3 regions of the Staphylococcus coagulans genome follow, and region 1 is predicted to be linked to each of the others. Evidence: predicted binding sites of a transcription regulator. Region 1 holds the regulator's gene; each other region holds the start of a gene.
The links. Region 1 encodes CtsR, which represses protease genes until heat stress. Its sites were predicted from a motif close to ATGGTCAATAAAGGTCAAACA; they were not measured.
Positions count from the first base shown of each region.

Region 2: the regulator CtsR is predicted to act here: its motif matches at 3,517-3,537, upstream of clpP (ATP-dependent Clp endopeptidase proteolytic subunit ClpP).
Region 3: the regulator CtsR is predicted to act here: its motif matches at 4,310-4,330, upstream of clpB (ATP-dependent chaperone ClpB).

Region 1 is NZ_CP092966.1:2,335,619-2,341,464, reverse strand. Features, by position in the region: gene pdxR (MocR-like pyridoxine biosynthesis transcription factor PdxR) at 1-1,177, opposite strand, end outside; gene pdxS (pyridoxal 5'-phosphate synthase lyase subunit PdxS) at 1,286-2,173, shown strand; gene pdxT (pyridoxal 5'-phosphate synthase glutaminase subunit PdxT) at 2,175-2,759, shown strand; gene KM149_RS11225 (NupC/NupG family nucleoside CNT transporter) at 2,933-4,138, opposite strand; gene KM149_RS11220 (CtsR family transcriptional regulator) at 4,303-4,764, shown strand; gene KM149_RS11215 (UvrB/UvrC motif-containing protein) at 4,778-5,308, shown strand; gene KM149_RS11210 (protein arginine kinase) at 5,298-5,846, shown strand, end outside.
Region 2 is NZ_CP092966.1:2,085,327-2,091,172, forward strand. Features, by position in the region: gene KM149_RS10025 (prolipoprotein diacylglyceryl transferase) at 1-522, opposite strand, end outside; gene KM149_RS10030 (TIGR01777 family oxidoreductase) at 1,187-2,089, shown strand; gene KM149_RS10035 (GNAT family N-acetyltransferase) at 2,239-2,727, opposite strand; gene clpP (ATP-dependent Clp endopeptidase proteolytic subunit ClpP) at 2,889-3,470, opposite strand; gene whiA (DNA-binding protein WhiA) at 3,984-4,928, opposite strand; gene KM149_RS10050 (gluconeogenesis factor YvcK family protein) at 4,975-5,846, opposite strand, start outside.
Region 3 is NZ_CP092966.1:1,946,461-1,952,306, forward strand. Features, by position in the region: gene KM149_RS09250 (DUF2929 family protein) at 14-196, shown strand; gene KM149_RS09255 (5'-nucleotidase, lipoprotein e(P4) family) at 469-1,365, opposite strand; gene clpB (ATP-dependent chaperone ClpB) at 1,594-4,212, opposite strand; gene KM149_RS09265 (acyltransferase family protein) at 4,509-5,846, opposite strand, start outside.

The DNA.
Region 1 (5,846 bases):
CACCGTTGATAGTGAATAATTCGGGGTACTGTTTTAAAGCGTTTAAAACTTTATCTCGCTTTTGTCTGTAAATTTTTCGCATCCGATTTAAATGACGCTCAAATTGATTGGTCTGCATAAAACGTGTGACCATAAATTGTGTATGTCTCGGAACAGTCCCTCCTTCAAGATTTTGAAGTGCATGATAACGTTGAAGTAATGCTTCAGGTAAAACTGCGTAGGCGATACGAATGGATGGTGAAATAGATTTTGAGAAAGTACTCACATAAATGACACGTCCTGATTGATCGAGACCTTGAAGTGCGGGAATGGGCTTACCTTCATATCGAAATTCTGAATCGTAGTCATCTTCAATAATAAATCGATCTTTGCTTTGATGTGCCCATTTTAGGAGTTGCATCCGTTTATTCAAACGCATCGTTACCCCACTCGGAAATTGATGACTCGGTGTAATGTATACGATGTTATCTTCAGTTTGGTTTATTGTTTCAATTGCAATCCCATCTTTTTCTACTGGAATAAAGCGAAAAGGAATATGCTTTCGCTTTAGTAATTGATGGACTTGAGGATAAATAGGGTCTTCTAACATGAATTGGCTATGGGATGGTAATAGATCTGTAATGATAGACAACAATTGTTCAGTTGAAGAAGCGACAATCACTTGTTCGGGTGTCGCTTGTACCCCGCGGCTATGAAATAAATACTGACTAATTTGTTGTCTTAATGCATAGTCACCTTGTCTATGACCTATCTCAACTAGCGGATATTGAGGTTCCTCAAATGCTTCTTTCGCATATTTACGAAATTGCTCAAAAGGAAAATGAGTTTGATCCACCATCCCTAATTTGAATGCATATTGAGGGTTATGTTCTGATGTTAAGGAACGTTGTGGTGATGGTGCAGGGCTTTCGTTAATAAAGGGGAGCGTCTCAATCGCACTAATATAAAACCCAGATTTAGGTTTGCTATAAATATAGCCCTCATCTATAAGTTGTGCATACGCATTCTCAACAGTCGTTTGGCTTACAGATAAGTACTGACTGAGTTGTCTTTTTGAAGGCAATTTTTCACCCTCTTGCATACTCCCATTAATTATACTTTTTTTAATATTTTCATATAGTTGAATGTAGATAGGTGAATTTTGTGACTGCTGGATATCGAACATTAACATTTCCATCATATTACTCCAATCTGACCCGCTTATTTTTTGTTATTCTGACACTTTAACCAGTTCAGTTATTAGTATAATCTACTTGTGAACGTATGAAAAGGAGGACAATCACCTATGTCAAAATTAATCGGATCAGAGCGTGTTAAACGCGGTATGGCAGAAATGCAAAAAGGTGGCGTTATCATGGACGTGGTTAACGCTGAACAAGCAAAAATTGCGGAAGAAGCTGGTGCTGTTGCAGTCATGGCACTTGAGCGTGTACCATCAGATATTCGTGCTGCTGGTGGTGTCGCACGTGCTTGTAATCCTTCTATAGTAGAAGAAGTAATGAATGCGGTATCTATTCCAGTCATGGCTAAATGTCGTATTGGCCATATTACAGAAGCAAGGGTTTTAGAAGCAATGGGTGTGGACTACATTGATGAATCAGAAGTATTAACACCTGCTGATGAAGTCTTCCACTTAAAGAAAAGTGATTATACCGTACCATTTGTATGTGGATGCCGAAACTTAGGAGAAGCTGCACGTCGTATTGGCGAAGGTGCTGCGATGCTTCGAACTAAAGGCGAACCAGGTACAGGAAATATCGTTGAAGCGGTACGTCATATGCGCCAAGTTAATCAAGAAGTGGCGCGTATCACAGTGATGAGTGATGACGAATTAATGACTGAAGCGAAAAACTTAGGTGCACCTTATGAAATCTTAAAAGATATTAAAGCACATGGTCGCTTACCGGTTGTAAACTTTGCAGCTGGTGGTGTCGCAACACCTCAAGACGCCGCATTAATGATGGAATTAGGTGCAGATGGTGTATTCGTTGGTTCAGGTATCTTTAAATCAGAAGATCCAGAAACTTTTGCTAAAGCTATTGTACAAGCGACAACACATTATCAAGACTACAAACTCATTGGCGAGTTAGCTAAAAAATTAGGTACTGCAATGAAAGGATTAGATATTAATCAACTTTCATTAGAAGAACGTATGCAAGAGCGTGGTTGGTAAAATGAAAATCGGAGTACTTGCATTACAAGGTGCTGTTCGTGAGCACATTCGACATATTGAAGCTACGGGGCATGAAGGCGTGCCAATTAAAAAAGTAGCACAATTAGAAGAAATAGAAGGGTTAATTATCCCTGGTGGTGAGTCAACAACGTTACGTCGCTTAATGGGACTTTATGGTTTTAAAGAAGCATTACGCGAATCACAATTGCCAATGTTTGGCACTTGTGCAGGCTTGATTGTGCTTGCGCAAGATATCGTTGACGAAGAAGGCTATTTACAAAAATTGGATATTACTGTAGAACGCAATTCATTTGGTCGTCAAGTTGACAGTTTTGAATCAGAGCTTCAAATTAAAGGGATAAATCAACCTGTAGAGGGTGTCTTTATTAGAGCACCTCATATCCAATCTGCAGCGCCACATGTAGAGATTTTAGGTCGAGTTGAAGATAAGATTATCGCAGTTCGTCAAAATCAATACTTAGGAATCTCATTTCATCCAGAATTAACAGATGATTACAGTATGACACAGTATTTTATAGAACAGGTTATCCCGAACAGCACATCGCAAAGAACCGAAGCTAAATGATAGTTGTCCTTATCCAATCTCATGGTTATGCATCAAGTGATAATCTAGGATGATAAGGACATCAAATATCAAAGCGATTGAGCTGGAAATCAATCCCAAAATAAATAGCGCTAAGATGATTTTCTATTAATAAATCATCTTAGCGCTTCTTTTTATAAAAAATTCGATTTCAATTATAAGAAGAAACCTGCGATTGTTGCAGACACAAATGATACTAATGTAGCACCAAATAATAATTTAAGTCCAAAGCGTGCAACCATGTCACCTTTTTCATCATTTAAAGATTTAATGGCTCCGGAAATAATACCGATCGAACTGAAATTCGCAAAAGATACTAAGAATACAGAGACAACACCTAGTGTACGAGGTGAAAGCCCGTTTGCTTTTCCTAATTCAGTCATTGCTACAAATTCATTAGATAGAAGCTTTGTAGCCATAATTGAACCTGCATGAACTGCATCATGCCAAGGAATACCTGTTAAAAATGCTAATGGTGCGAAAATGAAACCAATCAATGTTTGGAAATTCCAATCCAATTGACCACCAGAAACTAAACTGATAATACCGCCTACGATACCATTGAGTAATGAGATTAAAGCGATATAACCGATTAACATCGCACCTACAATAACAGCAACTTTAAATCCATCTAAGATATATTCGCCCAACATTTCAAAGAAAGATTGTTGCTTTTTCTCTTCTTCAATCAATAATTTGTCGTCTTCTTCGTTGACTTTATATGGATTAATAATAGAGGCAATAATGAAACCACCGAATAAGTTTAATACCACTGCGGTTACAACATATTTAGGTTCAACAAGTGTAAAGTAGGCACCGACAATTGATGCTGATACTGTAGACATTGCTGAAGCGGTTAATGTATATAAGCGATGTTTAGGAATATAAGGAAGTTGTTTTTTTAATGAAATGAACACTTCGGATTGTCCTAAAATAGCAGAAGCTACCGCATTATATGATTCTAAACGACCCATACCGTTAATTTTAGAAATTAAAAATCCAAGAACGTTAATAATTAATGGTAAGATTTTTGTGTATTGCAAAATACCAATCAACGCGGAAATAAAAATAATTGGCAGTAATACATTAAAGAAGAAAGGCGATGCGCCTTTGTTGGCTAAACCACCAAATACAAAATCGACACCGACTGCAGCTTGTTTTAATAAATAACCAAACCCAGTAGCAATACCGCCGACAATTTGAATCCCAATATTTGTTTTAAGTAAGAAAAATGCTAAAACAAGTTGGATAACAAGCATGATGCCAATATATTGCCAACGAACGTGCTTTTTATCAGAACTTGCTAAAAAAGCTAGGGCTAAAAATACAACAATCCCAACAACCCCAATTAAAATATGCATGTGAGTTCCACCTCTGCTTTTCAAAATTAAATTTCACTAGAACTATCATACACCAAAAATGTAAGCAGTAACATAGCAATTTTATAAATTTAAAATCAAATTGGTTGAAAAAGGTCAAAGTGGGTTCTATAATATAGTCAAAGATGGTCAAAAGAGGTGATACGATGCACAATATGTCTGACATCATAGAACAGTACATTAAAAAGTTATTTGAAGAAGCACAAGATGACGTTGTTGAAATTCAACGCGCAAACATTGCACAGCGTTTTGATTGCGTACCATCTCAGTTGAATTATGTCATCAAAACACGATTCACGAATGAACATGGTTATGAAATAGAAAGTAAACGTGGTGGCGGCGGGTATATTCGAATCACAAAAGTTGAAACAAAAGATCAAGGGAATTATATTAAACGTCTGATGGAATTAATTGGACCTGCCATTTCTCAGCAACAAGCGCTTTATATCATAGATGGTTTGTTGGAAAACAACTTGATTACTGAAAGAGAAGCCAAAATGATTGCAGCGATTGTAGATAGGGAAACATTGAAAATGGATGTGGCCGCAAGAGATATTATCCGGGCAAATATTTTGAAACGCCTACTACCGGTTATTAACTATTATTAAAGGATGATGTGCTATGAATACCGATAAATACAAACTTGAACGACATCAAGCGACAATCCCTTACCGTCAGCAAGTCAAATTGTCACAGCAACCTATCTATGGACAGTCTGACGATGATTGGCAAGAAGCAGAGGATGTTGAAGGGACTTTTGTCATCAAACAAATTTTACAACATTTGGCAGCTAAACACGGCTTGAGTGTCGATCAAGTGGTTTATCGAGAAGAAAAGCGCTGTCCAACTTGTCAAATGACATTAAAAGATATTGCGCATGTCGGCAAGTTCGGCTGTCATGATTGTTATCAAACTTTCAAAGAAGATGTTTATGACATTGTGAGACGTGTCCAAGGTGGTCATATTGAACATTCTGGAAAATGTCCACAGTCGTCGCAACAAAAACGGGCATTGAAAAAACAACTTGAAGAAAAACGTGCACATCTTGAATCACTTGTTTCAAAACAAGCTTTTGAAGAAGCGGCGATTGTACGAGATGAAATTCAAGCACTCCAACAACAAAGTGAGGTGTCCAAATCTGATGACGAATAATCTTGATCAGCACATGAGTGATTGGATGCAAGAAGTTCAATCACAACCTGTGATTATGTCTTCACGTATTCGGTTAGCGCGTAATCTTGAAAATCATGTACATCCTTTGATGTTCCCGTCTGAAGAGGAAGGACATCGTGTGATTAATGAAGTTCAAGATGTTTTAAAGGATATGAAAGTTTTAAGATTAGATGAATTAGATCAACAAAGTAAATATAAGTTAGTGGCTAAGCATTTAATTAGCCCAGAGCTGACAAAGCAACCCGCATCTGCTGTATTGTTGAACGAAGATGAATCTATTAGTGTAATGGTAAATGAAGAGGACCATATACGTATTCAAGCAATGGGTAACGATTTATCATTAGATACGCTTTATCAAAAAGCTTCTAAAATAGATGACGTCTTAGATGCTTCACTCGATATCAGTTATGATGAACAACTGGGTTATTTGACAACTTGTCCGACGAATGTTGGCACAGGTATGCGTGCGAGTGTGATGTTGCACTTGCCAGGGTTGTCTATTATGAAGCGAATGAAT
Region 2 (5,846 bases), 250 kb from region 1:
AGATGGTTCATTTGTCTTCGGGCCCGACGATTTTGGTTCTGAAGTATCTGGTTTTTCACTCGTCTTCGGTTCTTTTTTAGGCTCCTCGGTCTTCGGCTCTTCTTTCTTTGGTTTTTCCGTTTTCGGCTCAGTTGATTTAGGTTTTTGCTGCTGATTACGTTGGTTTTGTAACTGTGCTTGACGTTCCGCTTCAATGGATTGTTGACGCGCTGCTTCTAAAGATCTTTCTTGCTCAGCTTGTTCTTTTTCAATACTTTTTTCTTTTTCTCTCTTTTCTTGCGCTTTTTTTTCTTTTTCTTTTTTAATTTCAGCATCTCGCTTTTCTTTTTGTTCCTCAATAGACTTCTCTTTTAATCGCTCACTACTTCGGTGTGATTGATCGACGAATGAGAAGATTGCAAACACTAATCCAGCTAGCAATAACAATACAACAATAATACTGATAATCGCTAAACCTCGTTTTTTCTTTTTCCCGTTTTCAGCATATTTTGGTCCTTGTCCACTTCTTTTTGGTGCTGACATGTTTTTCCCTCTCTTTATTAAGATCTCAATCTATTTAGTTTAAGCTATATTTATTTTTAAACTTACGTCTTGTCTGTATTGTGATATTACAATTATACAATATTAGAAAGTTAACGACTATGTGACTTTTAAATTAATAACATTCAATATAAATCATATCACTCAAAACGACAAGGCACCAATTATCGAAATCACCAATATCAAAACCATAATCCATATCACTCATCTTTTATGAAACAGTACTACCCAAAACTATGATTTATTACTATTGAAACGAATTAAAGCATATTAAGTCCAAATTGTTATTGAATCTAAAAACCTTTCATGCGCAATCTGCTGATACCATTCAAGTTGAAGTTTAAAAATAATCATAATGAGGAAATGATTAACTATTACACCATTAATCATCTGAACCTAAACGAAGATAATAAAAAGAGGTCTGAATGCTGCATCATTCAGGCCTCAACTAAAGGGAGTCAAAAATTACCTTCGTCGTATATATTATGGGGTATACTGAATTTAATTAAGAGATGTATTAATTATCGAAGGTATTTCTATTATAACGCACTTTGTGAATTAATAAACACACTTTAATGCATTTAAAGTGAAAAGTTAATGTCTGTTCTATGACAATAATATGAACGAATCAAAAGGAGTGGTTTAAGTGACGAATTATTTAATAACTGGTGGCACAGGTATGGTTGGAACAGCGCTAGTTGAAGACATTTCACAACGACCTGATTCAATGATTTATATTCTGACACGTAGCGATCGAAGTTCAAAATCTTCACATATTCAATATATTAATTGGAATCAAACGGGTTGGGAACAAAAAGTCCCCGACATTGATATCGTTATTAATTTAGCAGGCGCGACGTTAAATAAAAGATGGACAAAGTCGCATCAACAACTTATGATGACAAGTCGAATACAGTCTACGCGCGCATTATATGACTTATTTAAAACACGCAAGCAAAAGCCGAGTGTGCTTTTCAACGCAAGTGCGATGGGATATTATCCACCTTCTCAAACTGCGACGTATACGGAAGACTTTCGTACGACACCACATGATCTTTTATCCGAAATCGTTTATCAATGGGAAAAGCAGGCTTCACTATTTGAATCACTAGGTACTCGTGTGATCTTAGGTCGATTTGGCCTCATCCTCTCTCAAAAGGGTGGTGCTCTACCTATGATAGAAAAACCGTATCGCTTCTTTGTAGGAGGACGTATCGGTAGTGGTCATCAATGGTATTCATGGATTCATCTTGAAGATTTAAAACGCGCAATTCTATTCTTGATTGATCATAAGACGGCTTCTGGAGTATACAATCTTGCTGCACCTGGGCCAGAAACACAACAACAGTTTGGGAAAATACTTGGAAAAACGTTGCATCGCCCTCACTACACATGGGTGTCAGCTACGCTTATGCGATTAATTCTAGGGAAAATGTCAACATTGGTACTTGATACACAATTTATCGTCCCTCAAAAACTCAATCATCTCCACTTTACATTTAATTATCCAACGCTTTCACTTGCACTTAAAGACATCTATAACCATTAAGTGAACCGACCAGTGTCGAATGCTAAAAGTGCTTCGATGATATCATTTCGAGATATATGATAAATCAGAATTGACAAGTTGAAACACCATACATATCAATTCTGATTTTTAATGATATCGCCAATTAAATCATGCCACATAAAGATACTTTATTTTAACTGTATCTGATAAAATGCAAGATCAAGCCACTGATCAAATTTATATCCAACTTTCTCTAATGTTCCCATATGTCGAAATCCAAATTTTTCATGTAACAGTTTACTTTGTATGTTTTGGTCATCAATACCTGCCACCATCGTTTGAACCTGTTTTTCGCGGGCATCTTGAATTATGTTCTCTAATAATTGGGAAGCAATGCCTTGTCTTCTCGCATTAGGACTGACATATAAAGAATGTTCAATCGTAAATTGGTAAGCGGGCCAATTTCTAAATTGACCATATGTAGCAAATCCCAACACCTCCCCATTCCCTTCGTATACAAAGACAGGTTGTTGTAATTGTTGCTTCGTATGAAACCATTTTTCACGTTCTTCTAATGTTACTGTTTCATAAGTATAGACAGCGGTCGTATACTTAATCGCATGATTATATATTTCTTGAATTTGAGTCAGATCATTCACTTGTGCCTGTCTTATCACGTCTGTTACCCCTTTCCCCTCATTTAAATAAAGTCCGTTTGTTTTATCATAAAAAAGAGTGGAGCATAAATCTAAAATACGCTTTCAGATTTCATTGCTCCACTCATTACATAGTAAGATGAGATAGGTTCATCATCTTATAAATGACAGAAACTTCTTTTCTATTCTGGTTGCATTACTTCATCAATTAAGCCATAAGCTTTAGCTTCTTCAGCAGTTAAGAAGTTGTCACGATCTGTGTCTTTCTCGATTTTTTCAATATCTTGACCTGTACGTTCAGCTAAGATCTTATTTAATTTTGCACGTGTTTTTAAAATATGGTTAGCAGCAATTTCGATTTCAGTTGCTTGACCTTGAGCACCACCAAGTGGTTGGTGAATCATCACTTCAGCATTAGGTAATGCATATCGCTTACCTTTAGCTCCTGCTGCAAGTAGGAATGAACCCATTGAAGCAGCCATACCAATACAAATTGTTTGTACATCTGGTTTAATGTGCTGGATTGTGTCATAAATCGCAAATCCAGCTGTTACACTACCACCAGGAGAGTTGATATAGAGGTAAATATCTTTTTCTGCATCTTGTGCTTGTAAAAATAAAAGCTGTGATACGATTGAGTTTGCTACATTATCGTCAATAGCAGACCCTAACATAATAATACGGTCTTTTAATAAACGTGAATAAATGTCATATGCACGTTCCCCGCGATTTGTCGTTTCAATTACTGTAGGAATTAAATTCATAGATTATTTCCTCCTAATTTCTTTGATTTGATTTTATTCTAACCTAAAAGTCAAACATGGTCAAAAATTACGCTTTTAACTTTCACTATTTTAGGAGTTGACCCCTACAATGCATGAAGGTAAAATGATGAGTGTACGTTTCAATTTACCCCTCGTAGTGTAATGGATAACACTTAAGATTCCGGTTCTTACAATAGAGGTTCGATTCCTCTCGAGGGGGCTATCTTACTTTTTAAAATCAAGAATCCCATAACGACGGGGTTCTTTTTGCTATACTCGTTAACTATATCCCATATCATATTGAACTTCAGGTATTTAAAACGATGTCATATCTTACGAATTTTTCTCATAAAAAGAAAGCGATCAGATTATTTTTTAGTAAAAAACTCTGAGCGCTATTTTAAGAATGGATGTCTAAGCCGATATAGCGCATACTTTACAAAATGCACTATCAAATAGCATTGAAATATGATATAAAAAACAGGCTGTCCTCACCGGCTAAACACCTACTTTTTACACTTCAAATCGTTCTCCGCTTCTGATTTTATCCGCCATTTCGTTTAATTTTCTTAAACGATGATTGATGCCTGATTTCGAAATAGTTCCAGTACTTACCATTTCACCTAATTCTTTCAATGAAACATCTTGATGTTCAATTCTTAATTTTGCCACTTCTCTCAGTCGATCAGGCAAATTATCTATCCCGATTTCTTCATCTATCAGTTGAATACTTTCAACCTGCTTCATCGCCGCACTGACCGTTTTATTTAAATTCGCTGTCTCACAATTCACCAGTCGATTTACAGAGTTACGCATGTCTCTGACTATTCTTACGTCTTCAAATTTAAGCAATGCTTGATAACCACCGATTAAACTTAAAAATTCTGCTATACGTTCCGCTTCTTTAAGATAAGTGATCCAACCTTTTTTACGCTCCAAACTTTTCGCATTGAGCTCGTAAGTATTCATCAATTGCGTGAGCCCTTCAGAGTGACCCTCATATAGAGAAAATATTTCTAGATGGTATGATGAAGTTTCTGGGTTATTTACTGAACCTCCTGCGAGAAATGCACCACGTAAATAACTTCTTCTCATTTCATTATCTTTAACCATAGTTGCATCGATATCATGGCTAAACATTCCATTTTTAAGTATTCCTAACTCGTCTAAAATCTCTTTTGCTTTCATTTTTATTCGGCATATATAAATGTTATTTTTCTTTAATTTCATCTTTTTACGTACTAATATTTCGACTTCAACCTGAAAAACAAGTTTTATTAGTGTATAGATACGTCTTGCAGTTGTGGCATTTTCAGTTTGAATATTAATGACAAACTGTTGATGTGATAGGCTTAAGGCCCCGTTCATACGAATTAAAGCACTGAGCTCTGCCTTAGCGTTATCTTTATCAACTTCAATCCTTGTCAGCTCATTTTTCATTTCTGATGCAAAGCTCATAATGAATCGTTTCCTTTCTATTTATCAAGAATCAATATGGCTAAAGTTATGATTTGAATTGATCAGGGTCAAATTGAATTGTACTAATTTCTTGTAATGCAATTTCATAAATCATCTCTGCCAATATTTCTGTTCGATGTCTCACATATTCGTGCTCTGTAATTTCAGCGAGATGCTCCCCTGTTACAAGTTGAACACCTTGTTCCTTTAATAGCTCTTCATCACAATATACAGGCTTAGCGCCTTTATCTTCATACTTTTGAAGTATTTCTTGTGAGAATGGCAATTGATTCGCAATTACAAAATCAATAACATTCGCACCCAATTGTTGATGAATTGCACGAATATGATCTGTGACTGTATATTCATCGGTCTCTCCAGGTTGGGTCATTATGTTTGAAACATATAATTTTTTAGCATCACTTTCGACAATGGCTTTGGAAATACCATTGACACAAAGGTTAGAAATCACACTCGTATAAAGAGAACCAGGCCCTAAAACGATTAAGTCCGCTTCTCTTAGTGCTGCAACAGCTTCATCCATCGGTTTCACATCAGCCGGCTCTAAAAAGACACGTTTAATTTTTTTATGTTTTTGAGGAATATTAGATTCCCCTGTTACAATTTCTCCATCTTCCATCTCTGCGTTAAGCGCCACGCTGGAATTTGTAGACGGTATAACGCGACCTTTGATATTCAAGATTTTACTGAGCTCTTTTACCGCATGTCCAAAATCATTCGTAATATTTGTTAATGCGGCAATCAATAAGTTACCAACAGAATGGCCGCTAATGATATCTTTTTCGAATCGATATTGGAACAGCTGTTCTAACAACGGCTCGACATCGCTTAAGGCAACCAGCACGTTCCTTACATCACCCGGTGCTGGTATATCCATCTCACTTCTAATTTTCCCTG
Region 3 (5,846 bases), 390 kb from region 1:
GAGGCAATATAAAATGAAATACTTCATCACATTGATTTGGGCTATTTTACTTTTAGAAATGGTCAATTTTGTTTTAAATAGTCTTAATGGTGGAGGGCCAATTAACCTTATCACACCAATTTTTCTTGCTGTAGTTATGGTTATTGTTATTGCACTCTTGGATGCCGCTGGTAGACCAAACCACGATTCGCATTAGCGATAACCTTATTGAGTAGGGCATTGAATTTGCCTTTACTATGCAAGAGACCAACGTTCTCAATCATCGATAAAGCCCGAGTTTTTCGTATTCTATACGAATTCATCTCGGGCTTCGTTTTTATCTCTTTAATATTATGAAGTATGTTGAATTACTCAGTCTCCATCGTTTAACCTCAACCATACAATCGTAATTTGTTTAAATATAAACCGAATAAAAATAGCCATGAAATCATCTTATTCACGATTTCTAATGGCTATTTTTTTCTATACTTATTTCATATCAATTGTTTTAACTTTGTTTGTTTTTTGATCGAAATATTTAAGTGATTGTTTACGTTTTTCTAATTTTTGTTTCGCGCTGATACTGTAGTCATTGTTGTACAATGTTGCTTCCCAGCTACCATACATTGGGTTAGGGAAAATAATGTATTTGCTTCCAAAATCGTCTTCGTGTTGTCTTACAAGTTCTTCACGTGATTTTGCTGTCGGTTGTTTTGGCTCATCAAAATCAAGCAAGTTATCACCAAATAACATCACTAAGTTGTAATCAGTGCGTACTTTATCACGACGCTCTGTTTTACCCTTTTCGCCTTCTTTTTTCAACAATACATGTTTTTTGTCAGCTTGTGGTAATTTTTCTTTTTTCAAGTTTTTAATCGTAGCGTCAAGATCTTTTTCATGTGAACGGTCAGAGACATAGAATATTTCTACATCATGCTTGTCCGCATATTTCAAGAAGTCTTTAGCGCCATATACTGGTTTTGCTTGTGCGCTTTTTACCCACTCTTGCCAACCTTCTGGGAATGTTTTACCATTTAAAACACTTGCAGCTTGGTAAGGTGAATTATCAAGTACCGTTTCATCAATATCAAGAACGATGGCTAATTTTTTACCACCTTTATGATTTTTAATTTTTTTGCTCAATGTTTCTTTAGCTGTATTATAACCTTGCGCATATAATGCTTTAGCTTCAGCAGAATTTTGATACCAAGAAACACTCATCATATTTTGTTGTGCTAGTTCTTTTGTCGCTTGAGTTTCTGCTTGTGTTGCCGTTTGTTGTGCTTGAGTCGCTTGGCCACCTCCTGCATACGCTTGATAAGGTACGCTTGAAGAAGCAATACCTAAAGCTAAAAGTGCTGCAGTCGTCTTTGTCCATTTATTCATGTATTTTGTCACCTTTTTCCTATGTATTATGTGCGAAACAGAAATAAAAAGTCATTATCTTATCCACACATATATATTATATGCTTTTATAGTAAATCTCAATATTTCTATAAAATTTTTAACATTTTTTATAATACATCTGTGCACAATTAAAAAAATAAGAGTAGGACATGAAAATAAAATTGCTTTCAGTCCTACTCTTACGTTTCAGTTATATTAGATGACGCTTTATGCTTCTACTTCATTCGTCGGTTTTTCTACTTTAAATTGTATTTCATTGTTTTCTAAATAACCATACACTTTTGTACCTTCTGGAAGATGATCTTTAATCATCATTCTTGCTAAAGGTGTTTCGACATGTCTTTGAACAAAACGTTTTAATGGACGCGCACCAAACTGTGGTTCGTATGCTTCTTCACCCATCCATTTTTCAGCTTCATCACTCATTTCGAGTTGGATGCGTTGATCCATCAAGCGCATGTTTAAATTGTTGAGGATTTTATCAACAATCATTTTCATATCATCAATAGAAAGCGGTTTGAATAACACAATATCGTCCATTCTGTTTAAAATTTCTGGTTTAAAATATGCATTCAAACTGCTAGTGACTGCTTTTTCTGTTTCTTCAGTAATAACACCTGTATCTTTTACATTTTCTAATAAAATTTGTGAACCAATGTTACTTGTCATAATGATGATTGCATTTTTGAAATCTACACTACGACCTTTAGAATCAGTAAGTCGACCTTCATCTAAAATTTGAAGCAACACATTAAATACATCCGTATGTGCTTTTTCTATCTCATCTAACAAAATAACTGAATAAGGGTTCCGTCTCACCGCTTCAGTTAATTGTCCACCTTCATCGTGTCCAACGTATCCCGGAGGCGCTCCAATTAACCTTGAGACAGAATGTTTTTCCATGTATTCACTCATATCGATACGAATCATATGCTTTTCTGAATCAAACAATGACGAAGCCAATGCTTTAGCAAGCTCTGTTTTACCAACACCCGTAGGTCCTAAGAACAAGAATGAGCCAATTGGTCGGTTAGGATCTTTAATACCTGCTCTCGCACGTACAACGGCATCTGATACAAGATCAACGGCTTGATCTTGTCCTACCACTCGACGATGAAGGATATCAGATAAGTGCAATAATTTTTCACGTTCTGTTTCAACAAGTTTTGAAACTGGAATACCTGTCCATTGACTTACAATTTCTCCAATTTCTTCATCAGTTACAACTTCACGTATAATGCGATCTGAATCTTCACCTTGTGCTTCTTGAAATGAAGCTTCGAGCGCTTTCAATTCTTTTTCAAGTTCTGGTATTTTACCGTGTTGTAACACCGCTGCTTTTTCCAAGTCATAATTATTTTCTGCATCTTCTAAAGCTTTACGACTTTCATCAAGTTCTGCCCGTTTTTCTTGTACTTTAGCAATTTTTTCTTTTTCATTTTCAACACGCGCTTGTAAAGCCGCTTGTTTTTCTTTTTCTTCAGCGAGTTCTTCTTGTAACTCTTTCAAACGAATACGACTTGCTTCGTCTGACTCTTTTTTCAATGCGTTTTCTTCAATTTCTAATTGCATCACACGACGGTTCGCTTGGTCTAATTCAGTAGGGTTAGAGCCCATTTCAGTTCTGATTGTTGCTGAAGCTTGGTCGACAAGGTCAATAGCTTTGTCTGGCAAGAATCGATCCGTAATATAACGATCAGATAGCTCTGCAGCAGCAACGAGTGCACGGTCTTGAATACGTACACCATGATGCACTTCATAACGTTCTTTTAAACCACGTAAAATAGAAATCGTATCTTCAATATTAGGCTCAGCAACATTCACTTTTTGAAAACGTCGTTCTAAAGCTGAATCTTTCTCAATATATTCTCGATATTCATTCAAAGTTGTGGCACCGATACAGTGCAACTCTCCTCGTGCTAACATTGGTTTAAGCATATTACCTGCATCCATAGCACCGTCTGTTTTTCCTGCACCTACCAGCATATGAATTTCATCTATAAATAACAGAATACGCCCGTCTGATTCTTTGACTTCTTTTAATACTGCTTTTAATCTTTCTTCAAATTCACCACGGTATTTTGCCCCAGCCACAAGTGCGCTTAAATCGAGCTCGAATACCGTTTTATCAAGCAATGAATCTGGAACATCTTTTTTTACAATTCGTTGTGCTAACCCTTCAACGATTGCTGTTTTACCTACACCAGGTTCTCCGATTAATACTGGATTATTTTTTGTTTTACGACTCAAAATACGGATTGTGTTACGAATTTCTTCATCTCGTCCAATAACAGGATCCATGTTACCTTTACGTACCTCTTCCACTAAGTCGCGTCCATATTTTGATAATGCTTCATAGTTGACTTCAGGGTTTTGTGTAGTCACATGATTCCCTCCTCTTATCTTTTTAATGATTTCGACAATCACTTCTTTTTTATGTTCTACAAAACGTTTCATCGTTTCATCAATATCTATCGCTGCTAGCAAAATGTGCTCCATTGATATAAATTGATCATCATACGTTTTCATATAATTTTCTGCAGTTGTAAAAAGTTGATTCGTTTGTGGCGAAATATACTGACCATATTGTACTTGATCGCCTTTCATCGTTGGATAACTTTTCAATTTATTATCTAAAGCTCGTTCTAACTCTTCTATATTAATATTTGCACGCTCTAATACACTTTTAAATAAACTATCTGGTTCTTCGAGAACTGCTTTAAGTACAGCTTCTACTTCTATATTGGTTAATTGATAGGTTTTCGCATAATCAATTGCTTTCTGAAGTGCATTTTGAATTGCATGTGTCATTTGATTAATATCCAAAATGGCTCACCCCTCTATTAAAATAGGTCAACGTTGACTTTGACTTTCTTTGACCTTAGTTATATTATAACCCTCACTATCGAAAAAATCAATGCTTAGTTTGACTTTTTTTGACCTTTTTAAAAATTAAATTTACAGTGCTTTGAATGCTACATCTATGCATTTGCCTGATATTTTGAATTTAAAACATTAATACTAGTTACTTATAAAATAAGTCGCGACAAAACCCACCTGATAACTAGGCGTTTCATCGCGACTGTATTACAGCACTCTGTTTTATCATCCTTTTTTCGATCCTATTTTTTATCTGTAGGATGATTTTGTTCTATTTCATGAATGATACTATGCGTTAATGCTCTCACACCCGGTGGCTCTAAATGAATGCCGTCTGGTGCAAAATATTCTGTATGATTTGCAGATTTTTGATACCAATCGACTAATGTGACGTTTCCACGTTTTTTAGCTGCCTTTTTCAATACATCATTGACATGTCCTTCATAAGAACGCGGAACTCTTGTATTGACAACATAAATATCTGCTTTATCAAATAAGTCTAATAGTGTATCAAGCTGGTCTTCTGTAAAGTCTCCGTTTGTTCCTAACTCTAAAACGATAATATCATCTTTGTTTTTATATTGCTTGTAATTCTCTTTGACTAACGGAATCGCTTGAATGAGATTTCGGCCGACCTTACCATTAATATCTGCATTGGATACATAAGATTTAAAGTAATCCCCAATATCCACCATAACCGAATCACCAATAAGTAATGGTTTCCATGAAGCATACTGACTATGATCTCCTTTAACAGTGAAACCATTGATTTCAAGTTGTGGCAGAGGTAATGGTCTGACAATAAGTTTATCTAACTCTTCAGTATTGACCTCAGTAACATGCTGTGCTTTATGGTTTGATAGTGAATTAAATGCACCAGCAAAAACGAGCATACTCGGTAATAGTAAAATAAGTACAAGCCAAGTCCGTAAAACTTTTTGTGACCGCCAGTTTCTAAGTTGTTTAAAAGTAAAAGCATGGAACCCCATTTTTCTGAAAGGTTGTTCAATGAAGCGATATGAAAATTCTGCCATGCCAAACATTAGGAGAAGCTCGATTAAATAGACAAACGTCGGTATTTGTCCTTGTACAAATTGGTGATGAATAAATACAATGATTGGATAGTGCCAAAGGTATAAACTATATGAGCGACTTCCAATATATGTAAAAACCCGATTGCCTAATAATTTAGCAAAATAGCCTGAAGGATGTACACTACTTGCAATGATGAATAAAGTGACACCTGATATAAGAAAAAAGCCACCATAATATAACCAATTACCTGCTTCTTCAACATTTTTAAAACATAAGATTAAAATCACTAAGCCGATTAATCCAATGGCATCTATCACACTTTTTAAAGTTTGATTGATTTTAGCACTCAACTTAAAAGGTGGCCATATCCATGCAAGAATAACCCCCATTAATAAAGTTTGTAGACGTGTATCCGTACCAAAATAAACACGTGCGACATTTTCTTGTGGTACATATAACACAGCCATTGTCACAAGTGATATAAAGAGTAATGTATAAAAAGTGATACGAATCCATTTTGTTCGTCGTACGAAAGTCAATAATCC